DNA from 2 places in the Marinobacter salinisoli genome. Region 1 is predicted to be linked to the other one. Evidence: predicted binding sites of a transcription regulator. Region 1 holds the regulator's gene; the other holds the start of a gene.
What was found. Region 1 encodes sigma-54, which starts transcription at its own class of promoters, with help from an activator protein. Its sites were predicted from a motif close to ANTGGCATNNANNTTGCTNT; they were not measured.

Region 1 (7,698 bases):
GGCGTGCAGGCCTAACTTGTTAATGATGGTGATGGGGCGGCGAATCATGGCGAGTTCAGTTGTGTTCCGGCAATTGCAGGTGCGGGAGTTCAGAGTGCCGGACCTGCACGTTGCTGTAGCGCTTTTGGAAATGCTCGCGCAGTTGCTCACTGACAAACACCGAACGGTGCTGGCCGCCTGTGCAGCCGATCGAAATGGTCATGTAACTGCGGTTGCTGTCGGCAAACGCCGGAAGCCAGCTCTCAAGAAAACCGATCAGGTCATCAACCATTTTCCGGCTGGCAGGTTCCTGCTCTAGAAAGTCGATTACCGGTTGGTCCAGGCCGGTATAGGTTCGCAGGCTGTGGTCCCAATAGGGGTTGGGCAGACAGCGCACATCGAACACGTAGTCCGAATCCAGTGGCACGCCATGCTTGAAGCCAAAGGATTGAAAAAGCAGCGCCAGTTCCTGATCTTTGCGCCCTACGACCCTCTGTTTGACCATGTCGCGCAACTCGTAAATCGAGGTGCCGGTGGTGTCGATATACAAGTCTGCCAGCTTGGAGAGGGGTTCGAGCAATTTCTTTTCGTTGTGGATGGCTTCCCGGAGGGAGGTTTTCTCATCACTCAGAGGGTGCTTGCGTCGTGTCGCGTGGAAGCGCTGAAGCAGGGACTGTTCGTCCGCATCGAGGAAAATAACCTCGACCGTCAAACCGGTGCCTTTGAGTCGCTCATGAATGTCTTCGAAATTGCTCAGCTCGCTAGACAGGTTGCGGGCATCAATGCTGACGGCCATTTTGCTGAGTCGACCCGGCTTGGCCTGGTCGGTCGCTTGTTGGGTCAGGGGCGACAACAATCCAATGGGAAGGTTGTCGATACAGTAATAGCCAAGATCCTCAAGGACATGGAGTGCTGTACTTTTACCGGAACCAGACCTGCCACTGACAACGATCAGTTTCATGGTGGGTTCAGCCTCCCTGAGTGGATGGTTACGAATTCGTTGCGGTCATCTGCTGGTAAAGGGTGCCGGGTGCATCGCATTGGCGAAGCCGGTCACAAAAGATCCGTTCGTTGAACTTCTCGGCCAGCTGGCTAAGCAGTTCGAGATGCTCGCTGGTGGCTTCTTTCGGCACGATCAGGGCAAAGATAAGGTCAACGGGCTGATTGTCGATGGCGTCGAACTCGATACCCTCCTCCAGGGTTACCAGGACGCCAATGACCCGATCGAGCCCTTCGAGCCGGCAGTGGGGAATGGCGATGCCCTGGCCAATGCCGGTGCTGCCCAGACGCTCCCGCGCAACAAGATTATTGAAAATCTGGCTTTCGTTGAGCGTGCTGTCGTGCTGATGGATTTGGTCGGCAATAAATTCCAGCACCCGTTTCTTGCTTGATGCAGAAACTTTGCAAAGCGTCAGTTCGGGCAAAAGGATATTGTCAATTGTCAGGGATGTGTCGCTCATGAATCGACTGCAGGTCGGTTAAAAAAAGCTGCGGCAGGGTAACCGTGCCGCAGCGCTCTTGGCTAATGCTGGTGAAAGCTCTGGCTACCGGGAACCGTTGCCGTGCTTTCGCTCCACGTTCTTTTCCTTGTGCTTGAGGATCTGACGGTCAAGCTTATCAATCAGGGAATCAATTGCCGCATACATGTCATCATTTTCAGCCTTTGCGTGAATTTCACCACCAACCACATGCATGGTTGCTTCCGCCATCTGGCGCACTTTCTCGACCTCCAGGGTAACCTGGCAGTTGTTGATGTGATCAAAGTGCCGCTCCAGCTTTTCGAACTTCTCTGAAACGTAATCCTTGAGTGCGGGAGTCAGTTCTACATGATGGCCTGAAATGTTGAGTTGCATAGGCGTCTCCTGTTGTCATCATGCCGTCCCAATGGGCCGGGCTGAAAGCCAGCGCAGCGGTGTGCGCCAGCGAAATTGTTCAGGGGCAGCCTTGGCAGACCGTATTCCCCTAAACCAGTCTTTTTCGTTCGTTGGATGGCGGAATGTGCATGGCTTCCCGGTATTTGGCTACCGTGCGTCGCGCCACCCTGATGCCCTGTTCTCCTAGCATGGCCGCAATTTTGCTGTCGCTCAACGGCTTTTTTGGTGTTTCCGCTGCGATCAGTTTCTTGATCATTGCACGGATGGCCGTCGAAGAACACTCCCCGCCTTCGTCTGTACTGACGTGGCTCGAGAAAAAATACTTCAGCTCGAAAATACCCCGGGGAGTGTGCATGTATTTCTGCGTGGTCACCCGGGAGATCGTCGATTCATGCATTTCCACCGCCTGCGCAATATCGGACAGGATGAGCGGTTTCATCGCCTCTTCGCCCTGATCCAGAAACCCCTGCTGGTGCTCGACGATGCGCGTAGCCACCTTCAGCAGCGTTTCGTTTCTGCTTTGCAGACTTTTGATGAACCACTTGGCTTCCTGCAGCTGATCTCTGAGATAGGTATTGTCGGCGCTGCTGTCCGCCCGCTTTATTAATGAAGCATAGCTCGCATTGACGCGGATGCGCGGTGCAATCTCGGGGTTTAGCTCAACCCGCCAGCGGCCATTGTGTTTCCGGACAATTACATCGGGAATCACGTAATCGGGTTCCGCCTGATCGATAACATCACCCGGACGCGGGTTGAGATTCGTGATCAGGGCGAGCACGTCACGAAGCTGGTCTTCTTTCAGCCGGCTCCGGCGAAGCAGTTGCGCGTAATCACGGTTGCCCAGCAGGTTAATGTAGTGGGTAATAACCAGTCTTGCCTGCGGCAGCCAAGGGGTTTCCGGTGGTAACTGGTTCAGCTGGATAAGCAGGCATTCCTGCAAATCCCGGGCAAATACGCCTGACGGATCGAAATGCTGCAGACGGTGCAGTACCGCCTCCACTTCGTCGAGTTCCAGCGGATCCTCGTCCTGCTCATCCATCAGGCCGGCGTGGATTTCTTCCAGCGGGCTGGTCAGATAGCCACGATCATCGACCGCATCCAGCAGGGCATGGGCAACAGCTGCGTCTCGTTCACTGAGAGGGGTCAGGTTCAGCTGCCACAGCAGGTGATCGTGCAGGGTCTCAGTCGGTGAATTCCGGGTCTCGAAGTCGTGATCATTTTCGTCATCGTTACGAGCGGCCGACGCCGGTGCTGATTGATAGATGTCGTCCCAGGCTGTGTCTACCGGGAGATCGTCGGGAATGTTGTCCGGTGCGTCATTCTCGGTGGACCAGTCGGGGCCGGTATCCGGTTCGTCCCAATCTTGCTCGGGGTCTGGCGCGGCGTCTCCGGTTACTTCGCTCTCAGCGGAGCTCTCGGCCTTTTCAGCGTCGTCACTGGTGGTGTCTGGCTGGTTGTCGTCGTCTTCCGACGTTTCCAGCATTGGGTTGGATTCCAGTGCCTGCTGGATCTCTTGTTGGAGATCGAGGGTAGATAGCTGCAGTAGCCGGATCGCCTGTTGAAGCTGGGGGGTCATCGTCAGGCTTTGACCCAGCTTTAACTGTAAAGAGGCTTTCATCACCATGGTTCAGGATCCGTTACTCATCAGCTCACGCGATTACGGAATGTGTAGTAAAACTCTATATGAGACCAGCGGTTGCGGAATTTTCGCCGGCTAGCAAGTTCTTTGCCGAGTTTACTCGGTAGCGATTGCCAAGACAATCTGGTGCAGGGTGTCACAGTCGGAATTCGTCCCCGAGATAGACTTCCTTCACCTGTTGATTGGCGAGGATGCTCTCGGCGTTTCCAGAGGCAATAATGTGCCCGCCGGACACAATATACGCGGTTTCGCAGATGTCCAGGGTTTCCCGGACATTGTGGTCGGTAATCAGCACGCCAATGCCTTTATCCCGGAGGTGTCGGATAATGTGTTTGATGTCGCTGACCGATATGGGATCGACCCCGGCGAAGGGCTCATCGAGCAGGATAAAAGCCGGCTCCATGGCCAGTGCACGGGCAATTTCCACGCGCCGGCGCTCACCACCGGACAGTGCCATGCCGGCGCTGTCACGGATGTGGGTAATGTGGAATTCTTCCAGCAGTTCTTCGAGCTTGTGTTCGCGCTCGCTTCGGCTCAGGCGTTTCCGGGTTTCCAGGATTGCCATGATGTTGTCACGTACTGACAGTTTTCGGAACACCGAGGCCTCTTGGGGCAGGTATCCAATGCCTTTTCTCGCGCGACCGTGCATGGGCAGGGGTGTGATGTCCTGTCCGTCGATGGTGATGCGGCCATGATCGGCAGGCACCAGACCCACAATCATGTAGAAGCAGGTCGTTTTACCTGCGCCGTTGGGGCCGAGCAGGCCAACGATCTCGCCGCTGCGAATCTCCAGCGAGACGTCAATAACCACTTTTTTCTGTTTGTAGCTTTTCGCCAGATTACTGGCTCTCAGAACTGCCATCGGATCCCTGTTTTTTGCTGGTGCTACGTGGCTGAATGACCATTTCGACACGGCCTCGACCGGAGCTGGTTTCGCTGCCACCCTCGGCGGTTACAACTCGACGGACGGTATCATAATGAATGACCTCTCCGCGGAACAGGTTCCCGTTCTGCTGTATGATGGCGTCTCGCTCGAACGTCAGTTCATTATCCGAGGCGGACCACTTAATACTAAGCGCCCGCGCATCGGTTTCACCCGATCCGTCCCGGGCTGGCTGCTGGTAGCGAGCAGGGCTGCCGGTGGCTTCCACCCGGTTGAGATCATTTCCGGACCGGTAAAGCACAACCCGGTCTGCGGTCAGGCGGGTTTTACCCTGAACCAGTTCGACGTCGCCGCTGTATGTGGCTATGCCCTGGCCATCATCCAGCCGGGCGCTGTCTGCGCTGACCCTGATCGGTTGGTCGGAGTCCAGGCTAAAGGCGGCGGCAGGGCCGGTAAGTGTCAGCGCGAAGGTGAGTGCCAGCGCCCCTCGGAGCCGCTTATTTGCCTGTTTCATAACGTCCTTCCACCTGGGATTTGAGTTCCACAATGCGTTCGTCGATCCATGCTTTCATACCTTTGGACCGGGTTACCCCGATTTTGTCGGCTATGGTAACCGGCGCTTCGGTGTAAACGATACCCAGATCGTTATCCAGCGTGAGGGATTCTGTGGTCAGGACGGTTTCCCGCTCCCCCAATTGCTGAAACACTCGCACGTTGCCGGTCAGGTACAATATCCCCTCGTTCTGCAGCAGGCTGCCGTCTTCGGCTTCGATTTGCCAGGGCGAGCCGGCCTGCTCGCTGAAAATATTGGCTTTTGGGGCCTCAACGGTGGCCAGGTTGCCCTCTTCAAACTGTTCAATACGCGGGCTGGTGAACTGGATTTCCAGCTCGCCGGCCTCGTTGTAAGAGGTATAGCTGCCATTCACGACAAAGCCATCGGGCTCCCGGTTGCCCCGCAGCTCTGCTCGATCATCGGCAGAGGGCGGTCGCTCGTCACTGCGCCAAAGCAGGAACAGGGTCGCCCCGACGGTGGCGATCAGTGCCAGTGAGCGCAGCCAGGGGCGGTTCTCCAGCGTGAGCAGGGCTATCAGGCCGCCTTCTGGAGTGTCCCGGTCTGTTTCCTGAGTGCCGTCCTGAAGACTGTCGGGTGAAGATCCGTTTGTCATGCATCCGATTCCAGGTATTTTGCCAAAGCGCCGTCCAGTTTGTTCTGTGATGTCAGGATCAGGTCACATGCTTCTCTGACGGCCCCCGCGCCCCCGGCGACCTGAGTGCAGTAGTCCGCGTGTTGGCGCACCAGCCAGTAGCCGTTTGGCACGGTAATGCCCAGGCCTGCGTAGCGAATAGCCGGCAGGTCGGGCAGGTCATCACCCATGTAGGCGATCTGTTCCGGCAGCACATCCATGGTGCTGACCAGCTCCTGCAGTGCCACTTTTTTATCCTCACGGCCTTGCATGAGGTGTTTGATGCCGAGATCGTTCATCCGTTTCTCGGTCAGCGGTGAGCGTCGCCCGGTGATAACGGCGACGGTGATGCCTGCGGCCATGAGTTGTTTAAGGCCCAGACCGTCCAGAATGTTAAAACCCTTCAGTTCGTCGCCGTTAGCGCTGAAGTAAAGCCTGCCGTCGCTCATGATGCCGTCGACGTCCAGGGCGATCAGCCGGATCTGCGCGGCCTTTGCCAGCAAGGTATCGGGCCAATGGGCTTGCAGCGGGTGCGGTGCGCTGGTCATCAGATCACTCCGGCTCGCAGCAGGTCATGCATATTAATGGCGCCAACCAGTTCACCCTGTTCGTCGGTTACTGGCAGGGCGTTGATTTTCATTTCTTCCATAATATTCAGTGCCTCCGCCGCGAGGTGATCGGCCTGAATGGTCTTGCCGTTGCGAGTCATCACCTGTTCGATGGCGGTGGTGTGGACATCCAGGTTCTTGTCGAGCGTGCGTCTCAGGTCGCCGTCGGTGAAGACTCCGGTCAGTTTGCCTCTGGCATCCAGCACAGTCGTCATGCCTAATCCCTTGCGGGAGATCTCCAGCAGGGCGCCACTGAGGGTGGTTCCCTCCTGAACCCGGGGGATACGGTCACCGATGTGCATGATGTCTGATACGTGCAGCAGGAGTCTGCGCCCCAGGCTCCCGCCGGGGTGCGAGAAAGCGAACTCTTCTGCGCTGAATCCGCGTGCCTCCAGTAGAGCCACCGCAAGGGCGTCACCCATGACCAGCGTGGCGGTGGTGCTGGAGGTGGGGGCGAGGCCCAGCGGGCAGGCTTCCGTCTGGACGCTGACATCCAGATTGGCCACGGCTTCCTTGGCTAGGGTGGAAGTCGGATTGCCGGTCATGCTGATCAGCGGTGCGCCCATGCGCTTGATCAGCGGCAGTATGGTTACCACCTCGCTGGTGTTTCCACTATTTGAAATGGCAATCACGACATCCTGACTGGTGATCATGCCAAGATCGCCATGACTGGCTTCGCCCGGATGCACGAAGAAAGAGGGGGTGCCGGTGCTGGCCAGCGTCGCCGCGATCTTGTTGCCGATGTGGCCTGACTTGCCCATGCCGGTGACGACAACCCGCCCTTTGCATTGCATGATCACTTCACAGGCTTTGACGAATTCTCCATCGATACGTTGTTCCAGGGCCTCGATGGCCTGGCGCTCAATGCGGATGGCCTGAAGTGCGGATGTGCGAAAATCCTGTGTGCTCTTTTCGGTCATCGGGATCCTAGCCTGGTCTGAGTGGGTGAGTGTCGAAACGCCAATCAAGAGTCGGTGTGTTAACCGGAAACTAGTTCAAGTCGGCTGATCAGTATATCATTTTCATGTATCGATGCTGTTCGGTTGCGGTATGTTCGGGCAAACTACTCCCGGTGTACAACCTGTTTTGAGTTCAAGGGATTGAGCTTCGCACCCTTCCAATGCCATGCCGCAGCTCCCACAAAGGAAAAGGCCATGGATTCGCCTGCATACATCTCCCTGAAAAATGTTGTCTTCTCGCGCTCGGGTCGACGTATCTTCGATGGCGTGTCGCTGGAGATTCCGCGAGGGAAAATCACTGCGATCATGGGGCCTAGTGGCACCGGAAAAACCACACTTCTGCGTCTCATTGGTGGTCAGCTCAAGCCCGATTCGGGCAGCATTCAGGTTGATGGGGTTGAAGTGCCGGGTCTGAAACGGCGCGCACTGTATACCTTGCGCGAAAAAATGGGGCTACTGTTTCAGAGTGGCGCCCTGTTTACCGACTTAAGCGTCTACGAGAACGTGGCATTTCCGCTGCGAGTGCATACCAGGTTGCCGGAGGACATGGTCCGGGACATCGTTTTGATGAA
Region 2 (7,698 bases), 1.6 Mb from region 1:
ATCAGTGACTGCGTCAGCTCGGGCAGGTTGATGGCGGCGGAGTCCTGGCCGCGGTGGGGGCGGATCAACACCTCGCCCGCCGCACTGACACCGATGTAGCCGTCGCTCCAGTGGCTGATGTTATAGACCTTGTGGGCCTGGCGGCTGGCTTCGCTCATTGTCGTCATCCTGTTGGGAAACCGGGGTGGCAGCTTGAAGGTGGTCGTGCTGTGTATGGCCGCATTGTAGGTGGTCGCTGCCTTGCCTGAAAGAGCCGGATTCGCAGAAAAACAGCGTGCCAACAAACATTAAGGCTTCAGCTGAGGTGCATGCGGCCCTACAATGGCGGCACCAATTCAGCCCATGGAGCACAGGGAGGCACCGCATGTCATCATTGAACGAAGGCTGGTTTACCGAAATCTTCCAGGATCAGGGAACCGCTTTTTCCCTGCAGATCAAGCAAAAACTGCATGAAGAGCAGACGCCGTTCCAGAAACTCGAAATCTATGAGACCGAAACCTTCGGCAATCTGATGGTGCTGGACGGGTGCGTGATGCTGACCTCTCGCGACAACTTCCTGTACCACGAGATGATGACCCATCCGGCGCTGTTTACCCACCGGGATCCGAAGAAAGTCGCCATCATTGGTGGCGGTGACTGCGGGACCTTGAAGGAGGTGCTCAAGCATCCTGGCGTGGAAGAAGCCTGGCAGGTTGAAATTGACGAGCGGGTGACCCGCATGTCCGAAAAATACTTCCCGGAACTCTGTGAGTCCAACGAGGACCCCCGGGCCAATTTCTTTTTCGGCGACGGCATCCAGTGGATTCGGGATGTAGCCCCCGGCAGCCTGGATCTGATCATCATTGACAGCACGGATCCAGTGGGGCCGGCCGAGGGCCTGTTTGCGCTGGATTTCTATCGGGATGCGCTGCTGGCGCTGAACGAGGGCGGACTGATTGTCCAGCAAAGCGAATCGCCGATGCTGCACACCGATTCCATCATCAAGTCCATTCACACCGATCTGCGCAAGGCTGGCTTCGATCACGTCCACACCCTGCCGTTCCCGCAACCGGTGTATCCGACCGGGTGGTGGAGCTGCACCATGGCTGGCAAGCACAAGCCTGTGCAGTATTTCCGGGAAGAGGATGCCGATAACCGGCCGTTTGTGACTCGCTATTACAACGCGGGTGTCCACCGCGGTGCGCTGGCGATGCCGCAGTTCATGGCGGAAAGCCTTGGCGATCCGGTTCAGCCGGGTGAAGGGTAAGGTTTATCGCTAGACAAGGTCTGCTCTCGGTCTAGACTCAAAAACGATGTGGTCGAAAATTGCATCGACCCGGTCAGCATTGAGCAAGGAGAGTCTAGTGATGGATGTGCGCAAAGGAGAGTCTGAGAAGCACTGGTTCCGCAGCGACCGGTTTTCACTGGTAAACGGTAAGTGGTTCTTTCAGACCCGGGAAGGGTCGGTGGAAGGGCCCTATGACACACACCAAGAAGCGGAAACGGTACTGCTGCTGTATCTGCGTCACTCGGATGATTCGCTGTATCACGGAGTGCGTTGAGCGGTGTCCGTAAAGTAACGTTTGCTGGCACAAAAAAGGGGCGCCCATCGGGCGCCCCTTTCGTTTGCAGTCAGTTGATTACTGACGGGCGTTAACCCACTCCGGATAGGCTTCCATACCGCACTCGGACAGATCCACACCTTCGTACTCGTCTTCTTCGCTGACACGGATGCCCATGATGGCCTTGATGACCAACCAGGTGATCAGGCTGGTAACGAAGACCCAGATGAAGATGGTCAGGGTGCCTACCAGCTGACCCATGAAGGTCGCGTCGGCGTCGGACAGCAGTACCGCGAAGATACCCCAGATACCAACCACACCGTGAACGGAGATGGCACCAACCGGATCGTCAATGCGGATCTTGTCCATGAACACGATGGAGAAGACTACGATCGCGCCACCGATGGCACCGATGACGGTCGCCAGCAGCGGAGACGGATCAGCCGGCTCGGCAGTGATCGCAACCAGGCCAGCCAGGGCACCGTTCAGGGCCATGGTCAGGTCGGCTTTGCCGAACATGATGCGAGCAACCACCAGAGCTGTGATCAGACCGCCCGCGGCGGCAGCGTTGGTGTTCAGGAACACGTTAGCAACTTCGTTGGCAACGCCGATGCCACCCAGCTTCAGCGTGGAACCGCCGTTAAAGCCGAACCAGCCCATCCACAGGATGAAGGTACCGAGGGTTGCCAGCGGCAGGTTGGCGCCCGGGAAGGCGTTGATCTGACCGTTAGCGCCGTACTTGCCGGCGCGCGGACCCAGCACCAGCACACCCGCCAGGGCAGCAGCAGCACCAGCCATGTGAACAATACCGGAACCGGCGTAGTCACTGTAGTTCAGCTCGAACATGCCGAATACTGCGTCACCGTTCCAGGTCCAGGCGCCTTCCATCGGGTAGATGAAGCCAGTCATAACAACGGCAAACAGCAGGAAGGCCCACAGTTTCATACGCTCGGCAACGGCACCGGATACGATGGACATAGCGGTTGCTACGAACACAACCTGGAAGAAGAAGTCGGAAGCACCGCTGTACTCACCCATGTCGCCGAAACCGGCTTCGGTGGATGCTGCGATAACGCCTGCAATAGCTGCGTCGTCCATTTCAGCAACGGTAGTGATGCCGTCAAGGAACAGGCCACCGCCGTACATGATGTCGTAGCCGCAAATCAGGTACATGGTACAGGCGATTGCGAACAGGGCGACGTTTTTGGTCAGGATTTCAGTGGTGTTTTTGGCACGGACAAGACCTGCTTCCAGCATGGCAAAACCCGCGGCCATCCACATGACCAGCGCGCCGCAAATCAGGAAGTAGAACGTGTCCATTGCGTACTGCAATTCAAAAATATGATTAAGATTACTTTCCATTTTAAGCCCTCCGCACAAGGCTTGATTCGGTTAAAAAATTTGCGTTGGCAGTTCTGTCAGATCCGGATCACACCGCTTCTTCGCCGGTTTCGCCTGTCCGGATCCGGATGGCCTGCTCCAGTTCTGTAACAAAAATTTTGCCGTCACCGATCTTGCCGGTGTTGGCTGCCTTGGTGATGGACTCGATCACCTGGTCCAGCAGGTTGTCGCCAATGGCAACTTCTACTTTGACCTTCGGGAGGAAATCCACCACGTATTCCGCGCCACGGTAGAGCTCTGTGTGTCCTTTCTGCCGACCGAAGCCTTTGACTTCAGTGACGGTTACACCTTGAACGCCAATCTCGGATAGTGCCTCACGGACATCATCCAGCTTGAAAGGCTTAATGATCGCTGTCACAAGTTTCATTGCTGTCTCCTTGGTAAAGCCGGCCCAGCAGTGAGGGCCTGGCGGCCGACTGATGGGTTCGGGATGCTGCCACCTCGCACATCAACTGTGCGGATTGCGTACGAGGTAGAAAGCATTGGGTGTGCCAACGCAAAAAAAACATTATATATCAATGTCCTGGGCAATGCCTGTCCCAGATTGGCGCAAAAGTGCGCACCAATAAAGAGCATTGTGCACCTAAATAGCTCGATTTGGCACCACCCTTGTTCAAGGTCCCCAGGTGGGTCTCTGTCTGGGTCATCACACGCTCGCCAGAGGCCCTTGTGATACACTGCGCCCCTAGACGGCAGAGTTGGCGTCAGGCCGTGCCGGAATTGAGGTGAGCTACCAAGAGGAAGCCGTTCGTGAAAGGTCCACAGGATATTTTTGCCCAGTTGCAGGGCCAGTTTGGTCAGTTCGTGCCGGACATGGCCCGTGCCGCCAGAGAAGACTTCGAAACCCACGCCCGAGCAACGGTGATGTCTGTGCTGGCCCGGCTGGAACTGGTTACCCGCGAAGAGTTCGACGCCCAACAGGCTGTGTTGTTGAAAACCCGTGAAAAAGTCGACGCGCTGGAGCAGCGCGTGGCGGAGTTGGAGCAGCAGCTCAAGGCGAAATAAACGCCGGTTTGCCTGGCAGGATGCCGGGCCCGGAAGTGTCTGTAACCCATGAAACCATGGAAGGTTGTCATGCTTGCGATTGTCCATTCCCGCGCCAGTGTCGGCGTGGTTGCCCCCAGTGTCACCGTCGAGGTCCACCTCTCCGGAGGTCTGCCTGCGCTGTCCATCGTCGGAATGCCGGAAACCGCGGTCCGCGAGAGCCGGGAACGGGTGCGTAGCGCTCTGCTGAATGCCGGTTTCGAATTCCCTGCCCGTCGCATCACCATCAATCTGGCGCCAGCGGATCTGCCCAAAGAAGGCGCACGATTCGATCTTCCCATTGCTATCGGCATTCTGGCGGCGTCCGGTCAGTTACCGAGCGAACCGCTGGAGCGTCTCGAGTTCGTAGGTGAACTGTCGCTCGATGGCGCGTTGCGTGCCCTGAGTGGTGTATTGCCCGCCGCTGTCGCCGCCACCGAGGCGGGCCGGGCCATTATGGTGCCTTTGGCGAACGCGCTGGAAGCATCCCTGGTCAGTGAGGGAGAGGTATTGGCCGCCGGCCACCTGTTGGAGGTTTGCGGGCATATCACGGGACAATCAAAGCTCGGTCCGGTCCCGCCTGCACCGGTTGCACCCGGGCAAGCACCGGTCGAAACTCCGGACCTGGCCGATGTGCGGGGGCAGCACGTGCCCCGAAGGGCGCTCGAGGTAGCGGCAGCGGGCCAGCACAATCTGCTCTTTTTCGGGCCTCCGGGTACCGGCAAGAGTATGCTCGCAAGCCGGCTACCGGGGCTTCTGCCATGCTTGCACACGTCTGCCGCGCTGGAGGTGGCGGCCATTCACTCTGTGTCGGGGCACCCGGTGCCACCCGAGCAGTGGCGATTGCCGCCTTTTCGAGCCCCTCACCACACGGCGTCTGCGGTTGCCATGGTGGGGGGCGGCAGCAACCCGCGGCCGGGGGAAATCTCTCTGGCCCATGGTGGCGTACTGTTTCTCGACGAGTTGCCTGAATTTGAGCGCAAGGTATTGGAGGTACTCCGCGAGCCCATGGAGTCGGGAGTCATCGCCATCAGCCGTGCAGCGCGTCAGGTGATTTTTCCAGCCCGGTTTCAGCTGGTCGGTGCCATGAATCCATGCCCCTGTGGTTTTCTGGGGCATCCGACACGGGAGTGTCAGTGTTCTGCGCAGCAGGTGCTTCGATACCGCGCCAGGGTGTCGGGCCCTTTGCTGGATCGGTTCGATATGCATGTGGAGGTGCCGGTTCAGTCTGCCGATGTTCTGTTACACAGTGGCGCCCCGGGTGAGTGCAGTGCCGTGGTGCGCGAGCGGGTGCTGCAGGCCCGGGAGCGGCAGGATCATCGGGGCGGCATCAACGCGATGCTCACCGGCCGAGCGTTGCAGGAAGCGTGCGGGCTGGATTCGGCGAACGAGCAGATGCTGACGGGCGCGATGAACCGGTTGGGGTTGTCCGCCCGGGCATTGCATCGGATCTTGCGCGTTGCGCGAACGCTGGCGGATCTGGACGATGCGGCCACACTGAGCCAGTGCCACCTGGCAGAAGCTCTGGGCTATCGTCAGCTGGATCGCCAGCAGCCAAACCGCTCGCCGGTGTCCTCCTGATGGAACGGACTCTGGTAAACTGTGTGTTTGTTCTCGTTACTTTAAACCCGCAGCCAGCGCTTGAGGATTTCAAATGACCGACCAGAAAACACCGCCCGATTCGAACGACAAGGCGTCGGATTCGCCGGTAACGACGCGCCGAGGGATTCGTAGCTTCGTTCTGCGTCAGGGCAGAATGACTGAAGGGCAGAAAAAGGCATTCGATCGACTGTGGTCGCAGTACGGACTGACCCGTGAAGACGGCATGATCGATCCACGTCAGGTGTTTGGCCGTGACGCCGTTCTGAACCTGGAAATTGGTTTTGGCATGGGCAAGTCTCTGGCCGAAATGGCGGAGGCCGCACCAGAGCAGGATTTCATCGGTGTGGAGGTGCATCTCCCCGGTGTCGGTTCGCTACTGAAGGACGTCGACGAGCGGGGGCTGGAGAACGTTCGCGTCTACAACATCGATGTAAACGACGTGATCGATCTGTGCCTGCCGGATGCGTGTCTGGATCAGGTCATGATCTTCTTCCCGGACCCCTGGCCGAAGAAAAAACATCATAAGCGTCGCCTGGTGCAGTCGGAATTTGTTCAACGCATCCGTCACAAGCTGCGCGTTGGTGGCATCCTTCATCTGGCCACGGATTGGGAAAACTACGCCGAGCATATGATGGAAGTAATGGTTGAAGCCGAAGGCTTTGCCAATACCCAGGAAGACGGCGGTTATTCGCCCCGGCCAGACACCCGGCCCATCACCAAGTTCGAGAAGCGAGGCGAGCGCCTGGGGCACGGGGTGTGGGACTTGCTTTTTTACCGCACCAATTGATCGTTTCCGATCAGTGATGTTCTAACGGGTGGCGTCGGGCTGCCCGGATAATGATCAGGCCTGCGATGCCCAGCATCAGCCCGGCGTACTTGATCAGGGCAAAGATCGTGGCCCACAGGCTGAACGTGTCGCTGGGCGGATTGAAGTTATTCAGCAACAGGATGTTTTCCACCAGATCGCTGATGGCGGCGGTGACAAACAGCGTTCGAACCCAGCGGCCGACCATGCGCTCCCTCACACCCGGGCGGTCTCGCATCAGATGGCCCGTGAGCCGGAGCAGGGTGATCAGGTAGATGGGGATAAAGAGCAGGCTCAGCCACAGGTAGCTTTTGGCCCAGGTTTCACCGTCACGTTGCCAGCTTAACAGGATGGCGTGCGCCTGATCGGCTGTGCCCGCGACCTGGAAACTCACCACGCCCTGGGGCGCAGAGGACGTTTGCAACGGTTGGTTGATCAACCAGAGTGCGGCCAGCACCAACAGGGTTGCGACCAGCAGGATTTTGAGCTTCGGCGGCATGGCCGCCCATCCTCGGGGATGGTCCATTACAGAAAACGCTCCAGCAGGCTGTTCAGGTAACGCTGTCCCAGTTCAGTCGTCTGCAACCGGTCCGGTTTCAGCAGTTTCTCATCACGCAGTTGATCAATCGTCTCTTGCACTGAGGATAGCGGCAAACCTGTGCGACCGGCAAAAAGCCTTTCGTCTACCCCTTCGGTGAGTCGCAGGGCATTCATCAGGAATTCCAGCGGTCGCTCACTGGGGGCGATCTCCTCCGACCCGGCGGTACGACTGCCAATCCGCTTCAGGTAAGCCTCCGGTTGCCGGGTTTTCCAGTAGCGTCGAATGCGGCCGTCCGCAAGACTCACTTTGCCGTGGGCTCCGGCTCCCAGCGCCAGATAATCGCCGAACGTCCAGTAGTTCAGGTTGTGGCTCGACGCCATGCCGGGCTGTGACCAGGCCGATACCTCGTAATCCCGAAAACCCTGCGCGTGCAAAAATTCGGCACCCTGCTGATAGATGTCCCACAAGCGCTCATCGTCCGGCAGCCTCGGTGGCCGGCTGAAAAACTCGGTGTTGGGTTCGATGGTCAGCTGATACCAGGACAGGTGGGGTGGCTGGTGCTCCAGGGCCGCCTGCAGGTCCCTCAGGGCATCCTCCGGAGTCTGTTCGGGCAGGCCATGCATAAGATCAATGTTGAAGTTGTCGAACCCGGCCTGACGGGCGGCTTCAATGGCCTTGTGAGCGGCATCCCGGGTATGGATTCGGCCCAGGGTCTTCAGATGCTCCGGCTTGAAACTCTGCACGCCAATGGACAGCCGGTTAATACCGGATTCCCGGAAGCTTTC

Region 2: a site for sigma-54 is predicted at 3,419-3,438, ahead of glnK (P-II family nitrogen regulator). Genes of this name have one in related genera too.

The regions. Positions count from the first base shown of each region.
Region 1 is NZ_CP071247.1:3,357,917-3,365,614, reverse strand. Features, by position in the region: gene LPB19_RS15355 (HPr family phosphocarrier protein) at 1-48, opposite strand, end outside; gene rapZ (RNase adapter RapZ) at 56-940, opposite strand; gene ptsN (PTS IIA-like nitrogen regulatory protein PtsN) at 969-1,439, opposite strand; gene hpf (ribosome hibernation promoting factor) at 1,524-1,832, opposite strand; gene LPB19_RS15335 (RNA polymerase factor sigma-54) at 1,942-3,471, opposite strand; gene lptB (LPS export ABC transporter ATP-binding protein) at 3,629-4,354, opposite strand; gene lptA (lipopolysaccharide transport periplasmic protein LptA) at 4,332-4,889, opposite strand; gene lptC (LPS export ABC transporter periplasmic protein LptC) at 4,873-5,541, opposite strand; gene kdsC (3-deoxy-manno-octulosonate-8-phosphatase KdsC) at 5,538-6,107, opposite strand; gene LPB19_RS15310 (KpsF/GutQ family sugar-phosphate isomerase) at 6,107-7,087, opposite strand; gene LPB19_RS15305 (ABC transporter ATP-binding protein) at 7,322-7,698, shown strand, end outside.
Region 2 is NZ_CP071247.1:1,270,309-1,278,006, forward strand. Features, by position in the region: gene speA (biosynthetic arginine decarboxylase) at 1-158, opposite strand, end outside; gene speE (polyamine aminopropyltransferase) at 365-1,246, shown strand; gene LPB19_RS05730 (DUF6316 family protein) at 1,347-1,541, shown strand; gene LPB19_RS05735 (ammonium transporter) at 1,620-2,903, opposite strand; gene glnK (P-II family nitrogen regulator) at 2,971-3,309, opposite strand; gene LPB19_RS05745 (accessory factor UbiK family protein) at 3,693-3,947, shown strand; gene LPB19_RS05750 (YifB family Mg chelatase-like AAA ATPase) at 4,017-5,546, shown strand; gene trmB (tRNA (guanosine(46)-N7)-methyltransferase TrmB) at 5,620-6,354, shown strand; gene LPB19_RS05760 (hypothetical protein) at 6,365-6,871, opposite strand; gene hemW (radical SAM family heme chaperone HemW) at 6,898-7,698, opposite strand, start outside.